Regions from separate parts of the Halomonas sp. R57-5 genome, predicted to be linked through region 2. Evidence: predicted binding sites of a transcription regulator. Region 2 holds the regulator's gene; the other holds the start of a gene.
The links. The regulator FliA, encoded in region 2, starts transcription of late flagellar genes. The targets are predictions, from matches to a motif close to CTAAAGTTNNNNNNNNNNCNGCCGATA.

Region 1 (4,844 bases), 1.1 Mb from region 2:
TATGAGCGTACGGGCCGCCGAACTGACCAAATACGCCGCCAATGCCATGCTCGCCACCAAAATCAGCTTTATGAACGAAATCTCTAATCTCGCCGAACGGCTTGAAGTGGATGTGGAAGACGTGCGGCGAGGAATCGGCAGTGACCCGCGCATTGGCTACCACTTTATTTACCCAGGCTGTGGCTACGGCGGCTCCTGCTTTCCCAAAGACGTTCAGGCACTAGAGCGCGCCGCGCGCCAGTTAGGTTATACCCCGGAACTGCTCAGTGCTGTTGAAGCGGTTAATTTACGCCAAAAGCAAACGCTGTTCACAAAACTGCAAGATAACTTAGGCAATCTAAGTGGCAAGACCATTGCCGTGTGGGGGCTAGCCTTTAAGCCCAACACCGACGATATGCGTGAAGCCCCAAGCCGCACATTGATGGAAGCGCTTTGGCAAGCGGGTGCTAAGGTGCAAGCCTTTGATCCCGAAGCCATGGCGGAATGCCGCCGTATCTATGGCGAACGGGATGACTTAATGCTCGCCGGTGATCGCATTCAGGCAGTCAAAGGCGCCGATGCGTTGGTTATCTGCACCGAGTGGAAAGAGTTTCGCAGCGTCGATTTCGCTTGGTTAGCCGACCAACTGGCGGAAAAAGTCGTTATCGATGGGCGTAATTTGTACACGCCAATGGCTGTTGAAGAGGCAGGTTTGCGTTACATAGGGGTGGGGAGAAAGAGCAACTAGAAAGACCCACTAAAAGATGAACTTATTATCGTCATTTTTCTGAGTAATGGGTGTATCTATTACGTTTAGTTACTTGAAGTAACGTCTTAATACGAAAAGATGAAGAAGAAAATTTAAGTTATTCTTCACCTAGCCGAGGTTTTAAGGTAATTGTATTAAAGAAAAGTGCTACGCATCGCTTAATGAAGGAACGCTAATTGAAAGCAGCAAGCGTAGCTAAATGTATTCAAAAAAGGCATTGGTCTTATGGCTGCTATTACATCACTAGGCATCGGTTCTGGCTTGGATCTGAATGGCTTGCTGGAGCAATTAAAAACGGCAGAACAAGCAAAGCTTGAGCCTATTGCGGCACAGCTCCAATCTGAAGATACGAAAATATCTGCCTATGGTAAGTTGCAAAGCGCGCTTGAGCAGTTTCAAAGCTCAGCCGAAGCACTCAATGATGGGGCGTCATTCGAGAGCTTAACAACCAATGTAGAAGGCAGTGCCGTTGGCGCTGTTAGCAGCAATGAGGCCCAGCCAGGTCAGTACGAAGTGCAGGTCGGCCAGTTAGCTACAGCCAGTAGCCTAGTAACAGAGCGTTTGGAAACAGCAGATGAAAGCATAGTGACTGGGGAGCAGTCATTAACCTTTACTCTTGCTGACGGAGCTATGGATCCCATTACCATTGCCGATGGCAGTTCCCTCGAAGATATGCGTGATGCTATCAATCAACAGAGTGATGGCCGCTTAAGCGCCTCTATTATCAACGACGGTGAAGGGTATCGTCTTGCAGTAAATTCAACGGAAACGGGTGCGGACGCGAGTATTGAAAGCACAAACTTTTCAGACATTCTTGCGGGCGATGTACAAACGACTGATGCCCAGGTAGTTCAAGCGGGGCAGGATGCAGAGTTTAACGTCAATGGAATCGATATTGTTAGCCCTACCAATCAAGTGGAAGGCGCTATTCAAGGCATTACCTTAAACCTTGCTGAGGCTGGTGCGACGAGCACTGTAAGCGTTGAGCAGGATGATGAGGCTATCCGCGAGCAGATCACGGCCTTTGTTGATGACTTCAACACGCTCAAGGACACCATTACCAGTTTGACAGCGTTTGACGAAGAGACTGGTCAGTCGGCGGGGTTGAACGCCGATGCCGCGACCCGCGCGGTTGAACGAGAGCTTCGTCAAACAATTAGCAGTGTTGTCGGCGGCGATGGCTTTAGCGTGTTGTCGGATATAGGTATTTCACTTCAAGTGGATGGCAAGCTGGAGATTGACGAAGATAAGTTAGATAGCATTGTTGCTAATCAGCCGGATCAGCTAGCCAATTTTTTTGCAGGCGATAGCGAAGAGGGTGGCATGGCAGGGCAAATAGCCTCATCGCTGGAAAGCTTGGTGGGAACAGGTGGCCGCCTTGAAAGTGCCGTTGATTCGTCTGAAAGGCGCTTTGCTTCGTTAGAAGACCGCTATGCGACAACGGAAAGCCGTATCGAGCAAACCGTTGAGCGTTATCGCACACAGTTTCAAGCGATGGACAGCATGGTAGCGCAAATGAACTCAACCAGTGCTTATCTGACCCAGCAGTTTGCAGTGCTTGATCAGCAAGGTTAAGTTAGGCTGATAAGCTAGCTAAATTAATAGTTTACAAGATGCCCGGCACAGTGTGTTGGGCATTTTTCTTTGCAATGCTTTAAAAACAGCTTAAAAAAGGCATTAACTCTAAAGTTTGCTCCTCCGCAGCCGATAGATTACCTAGACACCTTTCTCTACTTCTTATAAGGAATGAACCCCATGGCATCGATCACAGCACTCGGTGTAGGTTCTGGATTAGATCTTTCAGGTTTGGTGGATCAGCTAAAAGCGGCCGAACAGCAAAAGCTTGTGCCTATTCTAGAGCAGAAAAGTGCTCAGCAAACCAAAATTTCAGCTTATGGGCGCCTTGAATCAGCGATGGATCGCGTGCAAACCTCTATTGCTGCGTTGAACGATGCCGCTACATTTAAGCAGCAAAAAAGCACCGTGACGGGCGATGGCGTATTGGCGACCGCAGGCGAAACCGCTAATGCCGGGCGCTATGAAGTAACCGTTACCCAACTGGCTCGCGCAGGCAGCGCTGCTTCCAACAGCGTAGCGCTAGACCAAGAGGTAACAGCAGCCGATGCGACGCTAACGCTTAACTTTGGTGCTGGCGGAACACAAACAAGCTACGACGTTGCTATTTCAGCGGGCAGTACGCTGGCGGATGTTCGTGACCAGATCAATGCGGATAAAGAGGCTGGCGTAACCGCTTCTATCGTTAATGATGGCACTGGGTACCGCTTAGCGCTGAGCTCAAAAGAGACGGGCCAAGATGCTTCACTGGAGGGCTTCTCAGGCTTAGCGTCGCTGACCATGGATGCAGCCACCCAGCGTTCAGGTCAGGACGCTGAGCTGAATGTTAATGGCATTACTATCACCAGTAAAACCAACCGCGTTGAAGAGGCCATCCAAGGCGTAACGCTTGATCTCACAGAGGCCTCTGGAGACCCCGTTACGCTGGTGATTGAGCGTGATGATGCGTCGCTAAGAGAAGCCATTGACGAGTTCGTTAAAAACTATAACGAAATGAAATCCACCGTTGGCCGAATGACCGCATACAACGGCGAAGGCGAAACGTCTGGCGAGCTAGTGGGTGACCGCACCGTGCGCACCATTGAAGACCGCCTACGCCGGGATATTACTGACAACCTCGGCACCGGCGATATTTCACGCCTTTCACAACTGGGCATAGCCATTGATGAGAAGGGGCGATTAAAGGTCGACGAGGATAAGTTGGACGATGCAGTAGCCAACAACCCAGAGGGGCTATCTGCCTTCTTTGCGGGCGAAACCGAAGAAGGCGGCTTTGCTGGGCGCTTAAACGCCACGCTTGAAGGCATTACGGCAGAAAACGGCATCATTCAAAGCTCAGTGACTAGTGCTGAGCAGCGGGTTGACAGCCTGGACGAGCGTAAGCTTCGTATGGAGGCTAGTATCGAGCGCAGCACAGAGCGTTACCGTAAGCAGTTTGGGCAATTGGATGGTTTGATCGCCCAAATGAACTCTATGAGCAGCTACCTCTCCCAGCAGTTCAGTATGCTGGGCAACATGCAGAACAACAATTAAGAAAGTAGTTCAGAGTGCAGTTGAAATAGTTACAGTAAGTTACATAAAGAAGCGTAATTTTTCTAAAGAATTTGGCGGGCCTGCCGTTAATTAACATAACGGCGACGCAAGCGCCGCTAAGCAGGCCAATAGGCCAGTTAATCTTCGAGGAGCACTCACATGTCTGTAATCAACACRAACATTACMGCCCTGATRGGCCAGAARAACCTGTCRAACTCTCAGTCTATGCTMGCCAAAGCGCAAGAGCGTRTGTCRTCTGGCCTGCGCATRAACAGCGCRTCTGACGARGCTGCTGGRCAAGCCATCGCCAACAAYATGACWGCCCAYATCAAAGGRATGGATCAGGCTAGCCGTAATGCTAGCGACGGTATRTCRCTGGTACAGACCATGGAAGGCGGCCTTGACCAAATCAACGACAACCTGCAGCGTATTCGTGAGCTAGCGGTACAGGGTGCCAACGACACCAACGCCAAAGAAGACCGTGCTGCAATTACTACCGAGATCAACGAACGTTTAGCAGAGATTGAACGTGTATCGGGCAGCAACAACTTTAACGGCACTAATCTGCTAAACGTTGCAAGTGGCGCTGGCGCGACTCTTAATATTCAGGTTGGTTCCAACACTGAAGCTGAAGATGTTATTAGTGTTAATAGGCTTGATGCCACGGTTAGCGGACTTGGTTTAGAAGACACTGTATCTGGTGCTACAGCAGTGACCGCTGGCGAATTTACAGTTGCAGATGCTTCAGGTGCAGGTGCCACTCACGAAGAGTTCAAGACTTTAGTTGATGCGGTTGATAGAGCAACTGAGTCGCTGGATACCAGTCGTGCAACCTTGGGTGCTACTCTGAACCGTTTCGACTCGGTGATCGATAACCTGGCGACGACGTCTACCAACCTTTCTGAAGCTCGTTCACGTATCGAAGATGCCGACTACGCAGTAGAAGTGTCTAACATGACGCGTGCGAATATTCTCCAACAGGCGGGTA
Region 2 (5,258 bases):
GCGCCAGTGCTAGATATTATTATGCGTCACGGGATGCGTGTGCTGTTTGGTTCCAATGGCCAGCAGGTGCCCGAAGATATGGCCATTGCCACTCCCGACGCTTTAGTCGATCAGGCGCTAAGCACGGCAACGCCGCAGCGTGAACGGGCCCACAGTGCTGAAGCCCCGATGGCAATGCCGCGCTGGTCCCGGGATGTACTGGGCCAAGGGCGTCGCTTGTCATCACTACTGGCGAGGCTGCGCCAACGCGTCACCGGTTTTGCAGAACTAGAAGAGACCTGGAACCTAGCCTCGCTGCCGAGCCGTGTGCAGGAACAGCGTTTGGACGCACTGCTCGCCGGCTATCCCGCGGCGGAAACCACCTTAGGGATGGCGTGGTCGGCGCGGCGCAATGAGCGCGGCTGCGACTGGGCAATGCCGGACATAGGGCTGGACACAGATGGCGCCTGGCTGGCGCTACCCTGGCTGCAGCATCGCCACGTCGCGGGATGGCAGCCGCGCTTAGCCGCGCTGTCAGAGTCAACCGGCGTCGCGGTACACCTACTGCCGCGCTTTCCCGAACCGGAGGCGCTCGTCTGGCTGGAAGCCGAGCATTTGACCTGGGTCAGCCAAGTAGCCCCCAGTCATAGGGTACTCTTTCACCATGAGCGCCAGACCCTCCGTCAGTTGTTTGATGACAGTGTGCTAACGCATCATGTAGGCGTGCGTTTTCGTGGCCAATCGGTGCAACTTTGGACGGTCTACGCCGAGGTTGAGGACGCCAGTGGCACTGCGCTGCTCGCCTGGTACGGGGAAGTGCGCGACCCGGAAAGTGCCAAAGTGGTAGCGCGCCGCTACTGGCTAACCCCTGCACGGCTGGGGGCTGAGGTGCTCTCGCTACTGTTAACACAGCTGCAAAGTGAAGGCTTGGCCGCCTTGACGCGGCGCGCGTGGCAGCAGTTAAAAGAGGCCGATAGCGGTGATCTCAATGCCGAAGTACGGCTGTTAATGGCCAGCGGTGTGGCGTCGGTCGCTGGGCATCTCGATGTTGCCGATGATGAGGAGGCGCAGACGCTGCGCGGCGATCTGCTCAACCTACTAGGCGCCAGCCGTCGCCGCCGCGATACCGGTATGCTTGATGCGCTGGTCTACGCCTTTATGGCGCGGGATGCGATTCGTCAAATGGGCAGTGTGAGTCGAGAGGGTGTGGCGTGAGCGAACAAGATCAAGCCTCGGGACTGCGCAAGTGGGCAAACCTGCAGCGCCAACAGCAGCAGGCTGAGGGGGCGGTTGATGTTGCGGCGGCAGAACCTGTGGCCGAACACGTTTCACCCCTATCAACGCCGACGCGAGCGGCGCTGGAAGAGCCCAGGACGGTGGCGCCGCCCAGGCCCAAAATTCCGCTTATAGTAGTTGGGCTGCCCGGTCGCGGCGTAGTTCAGGTGAGTAAGGTCAAAGCACGTCTGGGGCAGTGGTCAACGCTAGGTCGAAACTGGGCCGGTGAGCCTGATGACTGGGATATTCGCATCGTCATGGCGGAAACGTCTGAGCTTGCGCAACTGAGCGACCAATACAGCCGCTGGGCGCTGTGGATTAGTAGCGATGCCGATGCGTTTGCGACCATGTTCCGTACGTTGCGCCAGTTGCATGAGGGTGGTGGGCCGCGTCGTTTGCTGGCACTCCATGAGCCGCACTTGCCGCGCCAGGGGCTACTCGATAACTTGCGTGAGGCTGCTGATTACTACTTAAATATGGAGTTACTGGTACTTGCACGATGAGCGCACTCTGCCAAGGAGACCAAGCATGCTAAGCTGGCCGTTAACAGGGCGGCTGCCGTTGATCGCGGCGCTGCTGACAGGGTGTCTATGGGCAGGTTTAACGGGGAGCGCCCAGGCAGCGCCCGGTAGCTGGAGCACTCAGATACCGGGACTGATGGKGGCGATGAGTGATCGGGCAAGCAGTAGTCAGGCGGCCACCCCACCCGACGTCGCCAGCCTGCAGTCAGGCCAGCTTGGGCGTATACAGTGGCAGTTTCMCTACCCCCCCAGTGCGCACTTAAACGCTTGGCTGTGCCATCCTGAGCAGTGCGTTGCGTTAACGGGTATGCGGGGTTCTACTACCGCGCTAGCGGGACGAGACGCCGATGCGCCGTTGCATTTTCGCTTCGCCTTACGTCCAGGTCAGCGGCCTGTTCGGGTGCAGGGATTGCAAATGATTGTGAATTATCAGTGAAGGCTGGATAGCCGCGAGGCGAGAATATGTACACAGCACAGGGCAGAATTAAACAAAATGAGCTGTTGACTCAATACATGCCATTAGTGCGACGTCAGGCCTTGACGCTACAGGTTCGATTGCCAGCGAGTATTGAGCTCGACGACCTTATTCAAGCCGGGATGGTGGGGCTGCTGGAAGCGCTGGGGCGCTTCGACGCTACCCAGGGAGCCACCTTCGCGACCTTTGCCAGTCAACGTATTCGCGGTGCGATGATGGACGAGTTGCGCACCCGCGACTGGCTGCCGCGCAGCGTACGCCGCTCAGCGCGGGCGGTTGACCGCGCCGTTCGCCAATTAGAGCAGCAGCTCGGGCGAGCGCCGGAAGAGCACGAAATTGCTCACCACCTAGAGATGCCGCTGAGCGACTATCAGCAGCTCCTTAACGACACCAACAGCGGCCAGCTATTGCCGTTTGAAGAGCTAGTCGCCGATGGCGGCGAGCCTATCAGTCATGAACTGGGCAATTCACCGTTCGAGCAGTTGCTGGATGGACAGCAGCGGCAAACGCTGATTGATGCGATTGAAGCGCTGCCAGAGCGTGAAAAGTTGCTTATGGCGCTGTACTACCAAGAAGAACTCAACCTCAAGGAAGTAGGGGCTGTGTTGGGCGTAACGGAGTCACGCGTTTCTCAACTACACAGCCAGGCCGTAAGTCGTTTACGCGCTCGCTTACACGACTCGGCATAACACCTCTTTTTACTCACTTGTGACCGGCAAGGAGCCGTGGATGAATCCTTCGACGCTGATAGGCATATTTGCCAGCATACTGCTGTTGGTGAGCGTGCTGTTTTTAACCGCAGAGTCCCCTGAAAGCTTTATCAATTTTCCGGGTCTGGCCATCGTGGTGACCGGTACCCTGGCGGCGACCTTTATCAGCTATCCGCTGAAAGAGGTGCTGCGTGTCGTACGGCTGGTGGGCTTGGTATTTCGGCGCGAAAATACCTATATGCGTGACGATATCCGCGAATTGGTCGATATGTCACGGCTGTGGTTTAAAGGCGATGTGCGCGCGGTCGAGCGCGAGTTGGAGCATACCCGCAATCCGTTTCTGCGCACCGGGATCCAACTGGTGATCGCCAACACCAAAGAGGACGAAATTTTTGACATGTTGCGCTGGCGCATCGCCCGCCTTAAAGCGCGTGAGCATGCCGAGGCACAAATATTTCGCACCATGGCCACCTATGCGCCTGCGTTTGGCATGATCGGTACCCTGGTAGGGCTGGTCAATATGCTGGAAGTCATGGATGCAGGCGACTTGCAGGTGATTGGGCCGCGCATGGCGGTGGCCCTGCTGACTACCTTCTATGGCATTTTACTCGCCAACTTAGTGTTTAAACCGATTGCGGTGAAGTTAGAGCGCCGCACCGAAGAGCGACTGATTACCATGAACATGGTGCTGGAAGGTATTTCGCTGATTACCAAGCGTCGCCTGCCGTCGTTTATCGAAGAGACACTCAACTCCTTTGTGGCTAACTACCACGATGAAATTCGTGATAACAGCGTCAAACCCAGGCCTGACTCGTCGGTGAGTTCGGCGGCCAAGGGGTAGGCCCGATGCTAGACCGCGATACACGCCACGCGCTGGAAATGACGCCGTCGCCAGGCGATGGTGAAGAGGGCTGGTTAACCAGCTATCTGGATGTATTGACGCTGCTGATCACGCTCTTTGTACTGCTGCTTTCACTGACGCCGCCGGGCGGCGGTGAAGCGGCTGATACTGCTTTCATGCGTTCGGCCAGCGCGGTATCATCATTGCCGCTGGCGTCTCTAGCCACCGGGATTCAGCCCCGCCACGCTGGGGTGCAGCCGCAGTTTGACGGGCTTGATATTCCTGGAGTCAGCGTTTCGCAAGGCCGCGAAGGGGTGACGCTGCGGATTGATACCAGCCTGCTATTCCCCAGCGGCCAAGCGGTACTAACCCCCCAAGGGCGAGGCGTGGTTGAAAGCCTTATCGGTGTGCTGACGAATTTTGATGGCCAGATATCGGTGGAGGGGCATACCGACAGCGTGCCGATTTCAACGGCTCGCTTCCCCTCGAACTGGGAGCTTTCATCAGCGCGGGCAATCGCCGTGGTGAGGCACTTAGAGCGCCAAGGGTTCAATATTTCACGTATGCGGGCCGTCGGATATGCCGATACCCAACCCATGGAACCGAACGCAACCGCGGATGGGCGAGCTGCCAACCGGCGCGTAGAGCTGCTGCTAAGACAGCAGGTCGAGGGTGAATAGATTGCGAGGCCACGTTTGTGTCCATGTACCACCCGCGATTGCAGTCGTTTGGTGCCCTGCTGGTATTAGATGCTGATTGTCGACGCATCCAAGCCAGTAGCACTAACTTAACCCGCTTAACCGGTGTTGAGCGCCCTGAAAATGGGCAGCTCACCCTTGGCTGTGTGTTGGGGAAACGGCTAAGCCAGCGGGTGCGTCGCGAAATGCACGGGCAGCAGCGGCTTTCCGGCCCGCTAGTGTTTATTCGTTCCAAGCATAGCAACGTGCGTTTTCAGCTCCATGCTTACCGGGTAGGCGAGCAGGTTATCGTCGAGATTGAACCACTAAATCCCCAGGGTAAGCGCCGCTTGCTCTGCACCGTCAATGAGCGGCTGATGCGCTTAGCGGAAGCCACCCATCAGGAAGAGCTGCTCGACTCCTTGGTTAACGCGATTCAACAGCTTACCGGCCATGATCGCGTGACGGTGTGCCATTTTGATAGCGATTGGCATGGTTTGATGGTTGCCGAAGCGCTAGGAAAACAGCTGCCCTCGCTGTTGGGGCAGCGCTTTCCCGCCAGCGACTTCCCAGCTGCCTTGCGCAAAAGTTACCAACACTACCCTGTACGGTTAATTGAAGACGTCGATGCGCCGCCTGAAACGCTGACGCCCGCCTACTCGGGAGCAAGCCTTAGTGGCAGCTTTTTACGCGCGCCTGCCCCGGAACGGCAGCGCTATTTAAACCGGCTGGGGGTACGCGGCTCACTCAGTTTGGCAATGCAGGGTGATACCGGCTTAT

Region 1: a site for FliA is predicted at 3,919-3,945, ahead of HALO_RS04335 (flagellin N-terminal helical domain-containing protein). Genes of this name have one in related genera too.

The regions. Positions count from the first base shown of each region.
Region 1 covers NZ_LN813019.1:956,029-960,872, forward strand. The annotation lists gene HALO_RS04320 (UDP-glucose dehydrogenase family protein) at 1-727, shown strand, start outside; gene fliD (flagellar filament capping protein FliD) at 974-2,323, shown strand; gene fliD (flagellar filament capping protein FliD) at 2,504-3,856, shown strand; gene HALO_RS04335 (flagellin N-terminal helical domain-containing protein) at 4,016-4,844, shown strand, end outside.
Region 2 covers NZ_LN813019.1:4,851,133-4,856,390, reverse strand. The annotation lists gene flhF (flagellar biosynthesis protein FlhF) at 1-1,194, shown strand, start outside; gene HALO_RS22155 (hypothetical protein) at 1,191-1,757, shown strand; gene HALO_RS22150 (flagellar protein FlhE) at 1,783-2,211, shown strand; gene HALO_RS22145 (RNA polymerase sigma factor FliA) at 2,238-2,939, shown strand; gene HALO_RS22140 (motility protein A) at 2,980-3,801, shown strand; gene HALO_RS22135 (OmpA/MotB family protein) at 3,807-4,481, shown strand; gene HALO_RS22130 (sensor domain-containing diguanylate cyclase) at 4,505-5,258, shown strand, end outside.